DNA from 3 places in the Pseudomonas sp. GW821-FHT02C04 genome. Region 3 is predicted to be linked to each of the others. Evidence: riboswitches for the same ligand, from Rfam matches in the RefSeq annotation. Region 3 holds a riboswitch; each other region holds the start of a gene.

The links. Region 3 has a riboswitch for cobalamin ahead of cobW (cobalamin biosynthesis protein CobW). Riboswitches for the same ligand answer to the same signal wherever they lie in the genome.
Region 1: linked by a shared signal. The riboswitch ahead of AC07VV_RS02650 (TonB-dependent receptor plug domain-containing protein) and the one ahead of cobW (cobalamin biosynthesis protein CobW) in region 3 are both predicted to bind cobalamin.
Region 2: linked by a shared signal. The riboswitch ahead of cobO (cob(I)yrinic acid a,c-diamide adenosyltransferase) and the one ahead of cobW (cobalamin biosynthesis protein CobW) in region 3 are both predicted to bind cobalamin.

Annotation. Positions count from the first base shown of each region.
Region 1 is NZ_JBWKVT010000001.1:596,321-601,509, reverse strand. Features, by position in the region: gene AC07VV_RS02660 (LysR family transcriptional regulator) at 1-566, shown strand, start outside; gene AC07VV_RS02655 (NAD(P)/FAD-dependent oxidoreductase) at 590-1,663, shown strand; cobalamin riboswitch at 1,738-1,943, shown strand; gene AC07VV_RS02650 (TonB-dependent receptor plug domain-containing protein) at 2,036-3,973, shown strand; gene AC07VV_RS02645 ((2Fe-2S) ferredoxin domain-containing protein) at 3,973-4,332, shown strand; gene AC07VV_RS02640 (ABC transporter substrate-binding protein) at 4,329-5,189, shown strand, end outside.
Region 2 is NZ_JBWKVT010000003.1:33,452-38,640, reverse strand. Features, by position in the region: gene AC07VV_RS12090 (PQQ-dependent sugar dehydrogenase) at 1-1,173, opposite strand, end outside; gene AC07VV_RS12085 (hypothetical protein) at 1,240-1,824, opposite strand; cobalamin riboswitch at 1,991-2,216, shown strand; gene cobO (cob(I)yrinic acid a,c-diamide adenosyltransferase) at 2,298-2,909, shown strand; gene AC07VV_RS12075 (cobyrinic acid a,c-diamide synthase CobB) at 2,906-4,201, shown strand; gene bluB (5,6-dimethylbenzimidazole synthase) at 4,198-4,848, shown strand; gene cbiB (adenosylcobinamide-phosphate synthase CbiB) at 4,845-5,189, shown strand, end outside.
Region 3 is NZ_JBWKVT010000001.1:1,238,257-1,243,445, reverse strand. Features, by position in the region: gene AC07VV_RS05660 (CbtA family protein) at 1-152, opposite strand, end outside; gene AC07VV_RS05655 (CbtB domain-containing protein) at 164-361, opposite strand; cobalamin riboswitch at 484-705, opposite strand; cobalamin riboswitch at 1,450-1,659, shown strand; gene cobW (cobalamin biosynthesis protein CobW) at 1,759-2,832, shown strand; gene cobN (cobaltochelatase subunit CobN) at 2,836-5,189, shown strand, end outside.

The DNA.
Region 1 (5,189 bases), 640 kb from region 3:
GCGTGGTGGATGCGCTGAAATCCTTTCGGGAAGAATTCCCCACCGTCGCCTTGCACCTGCACATGGAAGCACTCGGCGCCGTGACCGAACGGGTGATCAATCGCGGCGCGGTGGTCGGCGTCAGCGGGCCGATGAACGACGGCATCAACGGCATCGAAAGAATAGGCATCGGCAGCGTCGAGCTGATTCCGGTGGCGGCGCCGAATCATCCGCTGGCCTCAGGCGAAACCAACGTTCCGGGTGCCGGGCGCGAGCACACGCAACTGGTGCTGTCCGACCGCTCGCGACTGACCCAGGACAAGGAGTTCGCCGTGCTGAGCAACCGCACCTGGCGCCTGGCGGACCTGGGCGCCAAACACATGTTGCTGCGCGAGGGCATCGGCTGGGGGAACATGCCGAAGCCGATGATTCAGGAGGATCTGGACAGCGGCCGACTGGTACAACTGAATTTGTCGGAGTACGCCAGCGGGCAATACACCTTCGACGCCATCTATCGCACCGATGTGCCACCGGGGCCGGCGGCGCGGTGGTTGATCGAGCGCTTCATGCAACAGGTCACCGCGTAGCCAGATAAAAAATGGAGATTGAAATGGCAACAAGGACTGTCAAACGTGTCGTGGTCGTAGGTGCCGGCATCGTCGGCGCCTCTGTCGCGTATCACCTGGCCTGCAAGGGCGCGGAGGTGACCGTGGTCGAAGCTGGAGATATCGCAAGCGGCGTGACCGGGCGCTCGTTTGCATGGATCAACACCTCGCACAACGGGCCTGATCCTGTCGCGCAAATTCGTGGGGCGGCCATTCAGGAATACCGTCGACTCGAAGCACAGTTGCCCGGACTGGAGATTCGATGGACCGGTTCCCTTTCATACGGCGCGGGGTCGGAAACCGAGTCGCCAGCCGCCAATCCCCGCCCCTCCACAACGCGGTTGTCTCGTCAGCAAATTCTCGAACTTGAGCCCAATCTCAGGCATCCCCCGCAGAGCGCTTTTTACGATACCGAAGCCGGTGCGCTGGACGCCGTACAAGTCACCCACGCGTTGATTGCAGGTGCCCGGACACTTGGCGCAAAAGTGCTTACGCAAACCCGGGTGCTCGGTTTCACTACCCGCAATGCCAAGGTGACAGGCATCAAAACCGCAAAGGGCATCATCGACAGCGACGTGGTTGTATTGGCCGCCGGGACCGGTATCACGCAGCTGACGCAGGTTCTGAACCTGTCCCTTCCAATCGCGGCCTCTCCCGCCATTTTCATCCGCTACCGGATGCAACCCGATCGGGTGAACACGCTGATTTCCAGTCCTGAAATGGAAGTGAGACAAGGCTCGGAGGGGACGTTGCTGGCGGCGGAGGATTATCTGGACGACGCCCAGGAAAACCGCCCTGAAGCGATAGCGCTACGAACCGCAGCCGCCATCCGGGACGAATTGAGCGGGATCATTTCCATCGAACCGGAATCGTCCTGTGTCGGGCTCAGACCCATTGCTGCGGACGGCATACCCGTGATCGGCTATCTCCCCGGAGCCAATCACATCTACGTCTGCACGATGCATCCCGGCGTGACGTTGGCGGCAATTGTGGGTCGTCTGGCCAGTGAAGAAATTATCGAAGGAGAGGACTTCTCCGCGTTGAGCGCGTGCCGTCCCGGTCGATTTTTTCAGACGTGAGAACACTGGCGGTTGTCGAGAAATCAGCAACGGCAATCCGCAGCCCATGTTGACGAGCGGTCATCCGAATGTTCAGATGCCGCCCTGTTTCAGGTGTCCCATGCCGCCGTGCATGGGGTGAAACGGGAAACCGGTACGTTCCTTTCGAACAAGTCCGGTGCTGCCCCCGCAACGGTAGGCGCGTGATGCTTTCGACACACCACTGTGGCCAGACGGCCATGGGAAGGTGAAGGCGTCCATACGCGCGAGCCCGGAGACCGGCCTGAAATTCTGTTTGGCAAAATCCTGCGGTGGGCGGGCATGGGCCGGTGTCGGCGTGTGCGCGATGCCTTCTCCTGCATGCTCTTCTGCGAAGATCCTTTCGAGAAGACAATGATTCGACCTTTCAACACTCCGGCTCCATCCCTGTTGCTCGGCTGTCTGTTCAGCCCCCTGTTGCTGGCGGACGACGCGCCGCTCGAACTCACTCAGCAAATCGTGTCCGCGCCGTCCGTGGAGTCCACGACCGTGGCCGACATGGCACAGTTCGGCAGCAAGGTCGAGATCGTCACCCGCGAGCAGATCGAGCGCGCCGGCCCCAGCGCCGATGTCAGCCGCGTGATGCAGATGTTCATTCCCGGCCTGTACGTCGCGCCGAAAAACGGCCCGTTCGACTACGGCACCTATTCCCTGCTGGGCGGGCGCAACGATGACACGCTGATCCTGCTCGACGGCGTGCGTCTGAACAATCGCCTGTACGGCGGCCTGTATCTGGACACCCTGCCGGCCAACGCCATCGAACGCATCGAAGTGCTCAAAGGTGGGCAGAGCCTGCTGTTCGGCACGCAGGCCGTGTCCGGCGTGATCAACATCGTGACTCGCAGCCCGCAGAGCCGCAAAGCCTCCGGCGAAGTGAACATGGGCGTGGATACCTTCGGCGGCACCACCGAGGATGCGCGAGTCGAGAACATCTTCACCAACGGTTTCGGCGACCTGGGCTTGCTGGCCTACGTCAGTCATAACGTTTCGGATGGCTATCAGCCGTTTCGCAATCGCGACATCAAGAACGACAGCAACAAGAAGCGCGCCTACGAAGTCACCACCTTCGGCGGCAAGGCGATTCAGTCCTTTGGCGACGATGCGCGGATGGAATTGTTCTACCAATACGCCGACGCCAACCTCGACTTCGCCCGGCCGGTCGACAACCACAAGACCACCAACGACCGCGTCCAGCAGATCGCCACGGCGACCTTCGAACAGCCCCTCAACGAGCGCCTGAGCTATTTCGTCAAAGGCCACATCAACGACTGGGACACCCGCTACACGCGCATCAACAACACCGCCAATGGCGGCACCAGAACCATCAATCACAACGACTACTGGGGCTTCACCGACTGGGGTGTGCAGGCCGAAGGCAAGGCTGAATTGCCCGGCGGCCATGTGCTGGTGTTCGGTACAGACAACCAATGGTTCAAGGGCCAGGACGATGTGCTGATCATCGACAATGACAAGGCTGAAGCCCACGCGCTGTACACCCAGTTGCGCCCGCAGATCGACGCCCTGCCCGACTGGCACCCGAGCATCGGTATTCGTCACGAAGCCATGGGCGGCGGCGACAGTGCCACGGTCGGCATGCTCACTTCGCTGTATGACCTCAATGAACACTGGGCACTGCGCGGCCAGTACGGCACGGCCTACAAACTGCCGAACGCCGAGCAACTATTCGTCAACGAACCGGGCGACGAGTTGGGCAACCGCAACCTGAAACCAGAGAAAAGTCGCAACGCCGAACTCGGCCTCGACTACAAAGGCTTGCTGCTCGATCGCGAGTTCAGCGCCAGCGTCACCCTGTTCAAACGCAAGATCGACGACCTGATTACCCTCGACGACATCCAGTGGGTCAACGGCCAGGGACAGATCCAGATGCGCGGTTTCGAGGCGGACGCCAAACTGGCGCTCAACGAGCAATGGAGCCTGCAGGCGGACATGACCCGCAACCTCACCGAATCGCGCGCAGGCGTCACGCTCAACGACGTTCCGAGCTTCTTCGCCCGATCACGCGTCGGTTATGAGTCGGTTGACCGGATGTGGGGCGCCGGGGGTGCAATCCGCTACATTCGCGATGTGATCAGCTCGAAACAGGTCGAGTACGGCCATTACGCCGTGGTGGACGCCGATGCTTATCGCTACCTGGACGGCGCGCACCAGCACCGACTGAGCCTGCTGGTGGAAAACCTGTTCGACCGCGATTACGTCACCAGCCGTTCGAACAACGTCGACAACCTCGGACGGCCGTTCACCTCCGAAGTGCGCTACACGTACCGTTTCTGATGGCTGAAATCAAAACCATCGACGGCGTCGACACGCACCCGGACTGGTCGCATGTTCCCGCCCATGCCCGCCACGTCTTCCTCTGCACCGGCCCGCGCTGCACCCAGCGCGGCGCCTTGCAGATATGGAAAACCCTGCGTCGACACTTGCTGGCGCATGACCGCATCGAGACACCGGGCGGGGTTTTGCTGACCCGCACGCACTGTCAGTTCCCGTGCAACCTGGGGCCGGTCATGACGGTGTATCCGGAGACCTGCTGGTATGGCGTACGCAGCCACGCGGATGCGCAGCGGCTGGTCGAAGTGCACCTGGTGGGCGGCGAAGTGGTCGAGGATCTGTTGATCAAGGAGCGCTCGTGAGAACGCTGTGTTTTCTGGCGGGCGCCCTGCTCTGCGCTTCTCCGGTTCTGGCAGATGACTACCGCAATTGTGGCGAGACCTGGCACCTGCCGGCAACGCCACCGTCACGGATTGTCGCTCTAAATCAGCATGCGGCCGATCTTGTGTTGGCGTTGGGCGCGGGCCCGACGCTGGCAGGCGTTGCCTATCTGGATGACACCGGTACGCCTCAGACCGAATATTTCGGCGTGCCAGTGATCTCCCCCCGCTATCCGTCGAGCGAAGTGCTGTACGCGCAGAAACCGGATCTCGTGGTCGGCGGCTTCGCCACGGCGTTTGGCAACGGCGTGACGTCACGCAGCGGGCTGGGGCGCAACGGCGTGGCTTCGTATTTGCTGGAATCGGCCTGCAACGGACATTCACTGGATTACTTCGAACACATCCGCAACGACCTCTCGACCCTCGGCGCCTTGCTGCACCGACAACAGCGCGCTCGGGAACTGAGCGATGCGATGGATGCCGATCTGGAAAAGGCCAAGGCTTTAACCCGCCCGGGCAGGCCGCTGTCAGTGTTCTATCTCGACAGCGAGGTCAACGGTCTCGACAGTGAAGGCCGGCGCGGTTTCGTCACCACACTGCTGGCAGCAGCCGGGGCTCGAAACCTGTTCGCCGACATCAATCAATACCGGGTGACCGTCAGCCGCGAAACCCTGCTCACCAGTGACCCGGACGTGGTCCTGCTGGCCGACGCGCAATGGTCGCCGGCCAGTCGCAAGCGTCAGTTGCTGATGCAGGATCCGGTGCTGTCGACCTTGCGGGCCGTACGCCAGAACCGGATGATCGATATTCCCTTCACGCATCTGTTGCCGACGGTGGGC
Region 2 (5,189 bases), on a different contig from region 3:
CGGCGTTCCGCTCGGCTTGCCGGCAGCAAACGGGACGAAGATCACCTTGTAGCCACTGTGCGGCTTGCGATTCCACGAGCCGTGCTGGCCGATGAATGCACCTTCCTTGAATTGCGCTGGCAGCGCGTTGCCCTCGGCGAACGTCAGCCCCAGTGAGGCAGTGTGAGGTCCGACGGCGTAGTCCGGAGCGATGGCCTTGGCCACCATCTCCGGGTTCTGCGGTTCGACGCGCACATCGACATGCTGGCCGTAATAGCTGAACGGCCAGCCATAGAAGCCGCCGTCCTTGACCGAGGTGATGAAGTCCGGCACCAGGTCGCTGCCGATCTCGTCCCGTTCGTTCACCGCTGTCCACAGCGCGCCGCTTTTGGGTTCCCAGGCCAGACCGTTGGGATTGCGAATGCCCGAGGCGAAAATCCGATGGTCGCCGGTCGCGCGGTCCACTTCCCAGATTGCCGCCCGACCTTCTTCCTGATCCAGGCCGTTCTCGCCGACGTTACTGTTCGAGCCGACGGTGACGTACAGCTTGCTGCCGTCCTTGCTGGCGATGACGTTCTTGGTCCAGTGATGGTTGAGCGGGCCACCCGGCAGATCCACGACCTTGATCGGCTGGTTCTTGATCTCGGTTGCGCCGGGTTCGTAGTGAAAACGCAGCAAACGGTCGGTGTCGGCGACGTACAGATCGTTGCCGACCAGGGTCATACCGAACGGAGAATTCAGATTTTGTAGAAATACCGTGCGGGTTTCGGCCACGCCATCGTGATCAGCGTCGCGCAACAGGGTGATGCGATTCGGGCTGGGAACCCCGGCGCCGGCGCGACCCATGACTTTTTTCATCACCCAGCCACGTATGCCTTTGCCGTCGTCCGGTTTTGGCGGGGCATTGGTTTCTGCCACCAGGACATCGCCGTTGGGCAGTACGTAGAGCCAGCGCGGGTGATCGAGATTCTCGGCAAACGCCGCCACTTGAGTGCCCGTCGCTGGCGTCGGTTTTGCGCCGGCCGGCCAGCCGATCGCCGGGGCGATGTTCACCGTCGGGATCAGGGTCTTGTTCGGCTCGGGCAGTTTGGGGGACGGGCCGGTGCCGTCCGAGACTTGCAGGCTGGAGGATTCACCACAGGCGGTGAGCCCTCCGGCGAGTGCGATGACGAAAACGAGGTGGGGCTTGCGCATTACTGATCTTCCCTATGAATGCATTCCTAATCATAGAGAAGTGCGCGAGCCCGATGGTTCCACCCCTCAGCCGCGAGCTTCCTTGAACAGCACGGCAATGCCGGGGTGGTAGTTGCCGGCCTCGCTGCGCAATTTGCGATAGGCGTAGGGGAAATACCAGGCGACGGCGCAGGTGTGTTCCTTTTGCAGGTCGTCGACCATGTCCTGCAGTTCCTCGGGGCTGGCGCTGTGCTGGGCTTTCTGTGGGGCGACGAACAGGCAGCCGAGCTTGAGATCGCTGGCGTAGCTGATGCGCTTGGCGTCGCTGGTGATATCGGCCAGGGCCTGGGTCAGATTCAGGCTGTTGACGCGCGGCCAGCGTTGCGTCGCCTGGATGTACGCGCGATCTTCGGCGCCGGCCAGGAACAGGTCGGCGCGGGCGTTGCGTTCGCCTTCCTCGTTCTGCTTGCGGGTGGCGGTATCGCGCAGGGTGACCAGTTCGGCCATCCACGCGGCGGCGGACAATAGGCCGAGGTTGGCTTTTTCGTCATGCCAGTACGGCGTGTCGTTGTCGCCGCGCACGGCGTTGTAGCGGTCGATACAGTCAAACCAGCGTTCCAGCACCGGGCGCAGGAATTCCAGCCGCGGATTGCTGATGATCATGCCTTGCATGGTGCTCTCCCTTGTTATTGTGATGTGCTCTCTGCAGTCAAAAAACATGGCTCTTTGATATCACTGCTGACAGTGTGGCACAAGATTGGCGTCAGATAATTGATCGACGGCAGTTATTCGCTTTCAGGGGGCCTCTTCATTTGACGCTCCCCCCCCAACCCTCTAACCTTCGCGGCTTGTTTCAGGTGCTCTGTGACCGCTGTCGACAGAGTGAAACAGGGAAGCCGGTGAGGCGGGTCTTCAAGCGAAGAATCCTCACGATCCCGGCGCTGCCCCCGCAACGGTAAATGAGTAAAAGCTGCGTCCGATGCCACTGCTGCAAAGCGGGAAGGCGCGCAGCCAGGCCAAGGCCGCTCATGAGCCCGGAGACCGGCCTGATCCATCCAGCGGCATCACGGTGGGCGATGCCAGGCTTGTTGCCTTCTATTCTTGTGCCTGCCCGCCGTTATCCAGCCTCAACGGAGAGCTCCCCCATGACTGATTCCCCCGAACGCGACGAGCGCCATCTGGCGCGCATGCAGCGCAAAAAAGCCGTGATCGACGAGCGCATCGCCAATTCGCCAGACGAATGCGGCCTGGTGCTGGTGCTGACCGGCAATGGCAAAGGCAAAAGCAGCTCGGCGTTCGGCATGCTCGCCCGCGCCATGGGCCACGGCATGCAGTGCGGCGTGGTGCAGTTCATCAAGGGCCGCAACAGCACCGGGGAGGAGCTGTTCTTCCGCCGCTTCCCCGAGCAGGTACGTTTTCATGTGATGGGCGAAGGTTTCACCTGGGAAACCCAGGACCGCCAGCGCGACATCGCCGCTGCCGAGGCTGCCTGGGAAGTCTCCCGTGAGCTGCTGCGTGATCCGTCGATCGGCCTGGTGGTGCTCGATGAGCTGAACATCGCCCTCAAGCACGGTTACCTCGATCTGGATCAGGTGCTCAGCGATCTGCAGGCCCGTCCGCCGATGCAGCATGTGATCGTCACCGGCCGCGCTGCCAAGCCGGAAATGATCGAGATGGGCGACACCGTCACCGAAATGGGCATGATCAAACACGCCTTCCAGGCCGGTATCAAAGCGCAGAAAGGCGTCGAACTTTGAATCAACCACGTCACTGCCCGGCGGTACTGATCGCCGCGCCGGCCTCCGGCCAGGGCAAGACCACCGTCACCGCCGCGCTGGCCCGTCTGCACCGCAATCAGGGGCGCAAGGTCCGCGTGTTCAAGTGCGGCCCGGACTTTCTTGACCCGATGATCCTAGAGCGCGCCAGCGGTGCGCCGGTCTATCAACTGGATATGTGGATGGTCGGCGAGCAGGAAAGTCGTCGACTGCTGTGGGAAGCCGCCGCTGAAGCCGATCTGATCCTGATCGAAGGCGTGATGGGCTTGTTCGACGGCACGCCGTCGAGCGCCGATCTGGCGCGGCATTTCGGCGTGCCGGTACTCGGCGTGATCGATGGCACGGCCATGGCTCAGACGTTTGGTGCGCTGGCCCTGGGTCTGGCGCGCTATCAGCCGGACCTGCCGTTTGCCGGCGTGCTGGCCAACCGCGTCGGCACGGTACGCCATGCGCAATTGCTGGAAGGCAGTCTCACCGAAGGCCTGCGCTGGTACGGCGCGTTGTCCCGGGAAACCGGGATCGAACTGCCAAGCCGCCATCTCGGTCTGGTGCAGGCCAGCGAACTCAATGATCTCGACGTGCGCCTCGACGCCGCCGCCGAAGCGCTGGCCAGCACCTGCGAGGTAGCGCTGCCACCGGCCGTCGAATTCGCCGCGCCTGAAATCGTGAAGACCGAAAGACTGCTCGAAGGCGTGCGAATTGCCGTCGCCCGGGACGAGGCGTTTGCCTTCACCTATGGCGCCAGTCTTGATCTGTTGCGGGCGATGGGCGCGGAGTTGAGCTTCTTCTCGCCGATCCGCGATACGCAATTGCCCGAGGCCGACAGCTTGTACCTGCCCGGCGGTTATCCGGAATTGCATCACGTTGCCTTGTCGCAGAACGCCTCCATGCTCGACGCGATCCGCGCGCATCACGCCGCCGGCAAACCGTTGCTCGCCGAATGTGGTGGCATGTTGTATTTGCTCGATTCGTTGACCGATGTCGAAGGCACCCGCGCCGGACTGGTCGGTTTGCTCAAGGGTGATGCGGTGATGCAGAAGCGTCTGGCAGCGCTGGCCCTGCAATCCGTCGAACTGCCGGAAGGCTTGCTGCGCGGCCACACTTATCACCATTCCCTGACCACCACCGAACTGACCCCCATCGCCCGCGGCCACAGCCCCAATGGCGGGCGTGGCGCCGAAGCGGTGTATCGGGAAGGGCGGATGACTGCCTCGTACGTGCATTTTTACTTCCCGTCGAATCCGTCGGCGATTGCCACACTGTTGGTACCATGACCGACAACGCCTTCACTGAAACCGAGCGCGAAGCGGTCTATCGCGCCATCGCCGAACGTCGCGACATGCGCCACTTCAGCGGCGGCACGGTCGAGCCTGAATTGCTTCGCCGATTGCTTGAAGCCGCACATCAGGCACCGAGCGTCGGCCTGATGCAGCCGTGGCGCTTCATCCGCATCAGCGACCGCGCGCTGCGTGGCCAGATCCAGAACCTTGTTGAAGAAGAGCGCGTACGCACCGCCGAAGCCCTCGGCGAGCGCAGCGACGAGTTCATGAAGCTCAAGGTCGAAGGCATCAATGACTGTGCCGAAGTGTTGGTCGCAGCCTTGATGGACGATCGCGAGCGACACATTTTCGGCCGTCGCACGCTGCCGGAAATGGACATGGCCTCATTGTCTTGCGCGATCCAGAACCTGTGGCTGGCGGCGCGCGCCGAAGGCCTGGGCATGGGCTGGGTGTCGCTGTTCGAACCGCAGGCGCTGGCCGATCTGCTGAAACTGCCGGCCGGGGCCAAGCCGCTGGCGGTTCTTTGTCTGGGGCCGGTCAAGGAATTCTATCCGGCGCCGATGCTGGTACTCGAAGGGTGGGCGCAGGCGCGTCCGCTCAATGAGCTGCTGTATGAAAATTTCTGGGGAGTGAGTCAATGAGTGTGGCGTTGTTGAGTGTCGCCGCGGTTGCGCTGGACGCGCTGCTGGGTGAACCGAAACGCTGGCATCCGCTGGTGGCGTTCGGCAATTTCGCCGGGCGCATCGAGCAACGTTTCAATAGCGGCGGTCGCGGCTGGCGCAGCCATGGCGTCACCGCGTGGGTGATTGCAGTGCTGCCGCTGACCCTGCTCGCCACGGCATTGTCCTGGGCGCCGTATGTAGGCTGGGTGGTCGAGATTCTCGCGCTGTATTGCGCCCTCGGCATGCGCAGCCTCGGCGAGCACGTCGAGCCGGTGGCCAAGGCCCTGCGCAGCGATGATCTGGAAGAGGCGCGCAAGCGC
Region 3 (5,189 bases):
GCGTGTTCGTGAACGGCGGCAACCGGCTCGGCTTTCTCGAAGGTCTCTGCCTGAAGAATCAGCGGCGACACCCAGAAGCTTTGCAGCAACGTCAGGAGCAGGGCGGCCAGAAGGCCGGTGAAACCTGCGGTCTGCGCAATACGCTTGATCATGTCGTCAGGTCTCAGTGGCACGGGAACGCGGCGCTGTGGCGGGTATCGTGAGCGGCGTTGTGAACCGCTTCGATGTGCGAGAAACCGGCGAAGTAGACCAGGCTGGCACCCAGGATCGACGCGAAGATCGCAGCGGTCAGGCGTTGGCTCAGGGTGGTGGTGCTGGAGATTTTGTCCGTGTTGCTGCCGGTGCTGCTGATGATCGACATGGCGCTTCCCTCTGGAGTGTCAGCGGGTGAACGGTGCGCATGAAAACCCCTGCGAGTCGGGCACGCAGAGGTTCGAACAGCGCCCGCCCACCGCGGGTTTGTTATGTTCAGTGACGCAAGATGCGCACTGTGTGTTGCGGGCCGGTCTCCGGGCTCACGAGGGGTTGGCGTCAGGCCGACCTGCAAGCGTCACCTTCCCATGCCCTTGGGCACAGTGGATCTGACGCTTCGCTCGCTTACCGTTGCGGGGGCAGCACCGGACTGACATGGCTTTAGAGTAAAGCACATGATTCACCGGTTTCCCGTTTCACCCTGTGAAGGGCACCCGTAACAAGTTGTGTAGGAGACCATGGGTTGGGGAATTTAGTCAATTTTGTGGGCATATCCGTTTTTGTGGGCATATCCGTTGCTGCGGTTATGGCCACTTAGGGTTCCGCCCTTACGGCGGGTCACTTTTTCCAAACGCCGAAAAAGTAACCAAAAAGGCTTTACCCTGACGTTCGGCCCCTCGCTGAGGCTCGGGGTTCCTTCGCTCCGGGATTGATCCGGGGGCATCGCCTACGGTTTGCTTCGCTGCACCTCCTCTCGATGTGTTTGGCTTCGCCAAACGGTCGCTGCGCTCCCACCCCCGGATCAATCCCTCCACTCAGCCTGCCGACGGGCCTTGAGATCAAAAGCTTTACTCGAGCTAACGCTCATCGTGGTGAGTGGTGAGTGGTGAGGGGGCTCTTGATCGGGCTTTGCTCTGGCTTTGGCTTTTGATTTTTTGCCCCTTCGGCAGGCCGAGCGGAGGTGTTCATCAGGGGGTAGGCGCGCAGCGCCGTGCGGCGAAGCCGCATACATCGAGAGGAGGTGCAGCGAAGCAAACCGTAGGCGATGCCCCCTGATGGACACCGTAGCGAGGGAACACTGAGCCTCAGCGAAGTGCCGTACGCCGGGGCCAAGACTTTTTGGTTACTTTTGAGGCGTTTGTCAAAAGTGACCCGCCGTAAGGGCGGAACCCTAGGAAGCCGTTACCGCAGCAACGGATATGCTCACAAATCCAAAAATCAAAAAACAACGGCCATTGACCCATCCCAATACCCTGCGTAGCCTTGCGCTTTCGAGGTTCTTCGGCCCACGCCGAAGCTAAGAAGGGAACGCGGTCCAAGCCGCGGCTGCCCCCGCAACTGTGAACGGTGCTGTTCGCTGCCACGCCACTGCCAACTCAATCCAGAGCCAGCGGGAAGGCGCAGCGAATACCGGGCCAAGGCCCGAACACCGTCAGCCAGGAGACCTGCCTCGTCACAGATTCTCACTTTCAACCGGGCGGGGTGATCCGGTGGCGAACTCTCCAGGCACGCACCCGCGTTGCCGGTCTCGTCCCGTATGCCCGCCACCTTGCCAAAGGGCATCCGATGAAAACACTGGCCAAACTCCCCGTCACCATCGTCACCGGTTTCCTCGGCTCGGGTAAAACCACCTTGCTGCGGCACATGCTCGACAACGCTCAGGGTCGCCGCATCGCGGTGATCGTCAACGAGTTTGGCGAGCTGGGCATCGACGGTGAAATCCTCAAGCAGTGCACCATCGGCTGCACCGAAGAAGAAGCCACCGGTCGCGTCTACGAACTGGCCAACGGCTGCCTGTGCTGCACCGTTCAGGAAGAGTTCTTCCCGGTGATGCGCGAACTGGTGGCCCGTCGCGGTGACCTCGACCACATCCTCATCGAAACTTCGGGCCTGGCTCTGCCAAAACCGCTGGTGCAAGCCTTCCAGTGGCCGGAAATCCGTAGTGCCTGCACCGTTGACGCGGTGATCACCGTGGTCGACAGCCCGGCCGTGGCCGCCGGCACCTTCGCCGCGTTCCCGGATCAGGTCGATGCCCAGCGCAAGCTCGATCCGAACCTGGACCACGAATCGCCACTGCACGAGCTGTTCGCCGACCAACTGGCCAGCGCCGACCTGGTGATCCTCAACAAGGCCGACCAGACCAGCCCTGAAGACCTCGCTCGCGTGCGTCTGGAAGTCGCCGAGGAGCTGCCGCCAGCGGTGAAAATCATCGAAGCCAGCAACGGTCGCCTGCCGCTGGACGTGCTGATCGGCCTCGGTGCCGGTTCCGAAGAGCACATCGACAGCCGTCACAGCCATCACGATCACCACCACGGTGAAGGCGATGACGATCACGACGACCACGATCACGATGCTTTCGACTCAATCTCCATCGAACTGCCGCAAGCTGACGAAAGCCTGCTGCTCGACGCGCTGACGCAACTGGTGGTTCAGCACGGCATCCTACGGGTCAAAGGCTTCGCGGCGATCCCGAACAAGCCGATGCGCTTGCTGATCCAGGGCGTGGGCACGCGTTTCGACAAGCATTTCGACCGTCAATGGGGCGCCGATGAGGCACGTGTGACGCGTCTGGTGTTGATCGGCCAGGAACTGGACGCCGCCCAGCTCGAAGCGCAACTGCGCACCGCGCTCAGCGTTTAAGCCATGCACCTGCTCAGGACCCAGCCCGGCGGTTTCGTGTCGGATGACAACATTGCCGACCTTGGACAAACCCCCGCCGAGCTGGTGATCCTGTGCAGCGGCGACTCCAGCCTTGCGCTGCTCGCCGAAGCCGCGCAGCAGCTGCCCGAAGATTACCCGAGCGTGCGGCTGGCCAACCCGATGCAGGTGCAGAACCATGCGTCGGTCGACCTGTACGTCGATGAAGTGCTGCGTCACGCCAAGGTCATTCTGATCTCGCTGCACGGCGGCATCGCTTATTGGCGGTATGGCGTCGAGCGATTGGTCGAGTTGTCCGAGCGTGGTGTGCAGGTGATTCTGGTGCCGGGCGATGACCGTCCCGACCCGGAGCTCAGCGACTTGAGCACCGTGGGTGCCGAGGATCGTGACCGGCTCTGGCAGTTTCTTCGTCAGGGCGGCATGGGCAATGCGCTGGACTTCTTCCGCTGTCTGGCCAATCGCTGGCTGGCGCGGGATTACGTGTGGGGCGAGCCGCAAACGCTGCCGCGCACGGCGATTTACCACCCAAATAAAAACACCGCCGCACTGAGCGACTGGCAAGCCGATTGGCGGCCCGGTCAACCGGTGGCGGCGGTGTTGTTTTACCGCTCGCATTTGCAGGCGGCAAACACGGCGTTTATCGACGTGTTCTGCCAACGGCTGCAGGCTGCCGGACTCAATCCGCTGCCGATTGCCGTGGCCAGTTTGAAAGAGCCCGGCTGCCTGTCGGTGGTCGAGGACTGGCTGGATGAGGTCGAGGCTGGGGTGACTCTGAACACCACCGGTTTCGCCCAGTCCAGCCCGGAAGCGCCGCATCTGCGGCCATTCCGTCGCAACATTCCGGTGATCCAGGCGATCTGCGCCCAGGACAACGAGCCAGGTTGGCGTGACAGCGAGCAAGGCCTCGGCCCTCGGGATCTGGCGATGCACATCGCCTTGCCGGAGCTCGACGGCCGGATTATCAGTCGGCCGATCAGCTTCAAGGACCTGGCCTGGCGCAGTGAGCGCAGTCAGTCCGATGTCGTGTGTTATCGGGCGCAGCCTGAACGCATGGATTTCGTCGCAGAACTGGCGCGACGCTGGGTCGATCTGGCGCGGGTGCCGAACGCTGAAAAGCGCATCGCCCTGATCCTCGCCAACTACCCGACCCGTGACGGGCGCATCGGCAACGGCGTCGGTCTCGACACACCGGCCGCCGCGCTGAATATCCTGCGGGCGTTGCAGGCCGAGGGTTATCCGCTGCCGTCCGAACTGCCGGACAGCGGCACGGAACTGATCCGGCAACTGCTCGGCGGTGTCAGCAACGACCTCGACACCCTCGACCAGCGCCCGTGCCAGCAAAGTCTGGCGATGAACGACTACCTGACGATGTTCAACGCACTGCCCGAAGCCAATCGCGTGGCGGTGCTGGAACGTTGGGGTTCGCCGCAAAACGATCCGATGTGCCGTGACGGGCGGATGATGATCGCCGGCCTGCGGTTTGGCCTGACCTTTATCGGTATTCAGCCGGCGCGGGGATATCAGGTCGACCCGAGCGCGGTGTATCACGATCCGGATCTGGTGCCGCCGCACGCGTATCTCGCGTTCTATTTCTGGCTGCGCCAGACCTACGGCGCTCACTGCGTGATCCATGTCGGCAAGCACGGCAACCTCGAATGGCTGCCGGGCAAAGGCGTGGGCCTGTCGGAGAACTGCTGGCCGGACGCGCTGCTCGGGCCGCTGCCGAATATCTATCCGTTCATCGTCAACGACCCGGGCGAGGGCGCCCAGGCCAAGCGTCGCACTCAAGCCGTGATCATCGACCACTTGATGCCGCCGCTGACCCGCGCCGAAACCTACGGTCCGTTGCGCAATCTCGAATTGTTGGCCGACGAGTATTACGAAGCGCAGTTGCTCGATCCGCGCCGCGCCCGGGAATTGCAACGCGACATTCTGCAACTGGTGCGGGACACGCAGATCGATCGCGAACTGCAACTCGACGAAGCCCTCGACAGCGACGCTGACGCGGCGATCTGGCTGCCGCGTCTGGACACTTATCTGTGTGATCTGAAGGAATCGCAGATCCGCGATGGCCTGCACATCTTCGGTGAGTCACCGACCGGGCGTTTGCGCATTGATACCTTGCTGGCGCTACTGCGCATTCCTCGGGGCGACGGCAAAGGCGCTCAATCGAGTTTGTTGCGGGCGCTGGCCAAGGCGTTTCAACTGGGTTTCGATCCACTGGATTGCGCACTGGCTGATCCCTGGACCGGCCAGCGTCCAATGGAGCTGCAATCGCTGAGTGATGAAGTCTGGCGTACGGCGGGGGATACCCGAGAGCGTCTGGAGTTGTTCGCGGG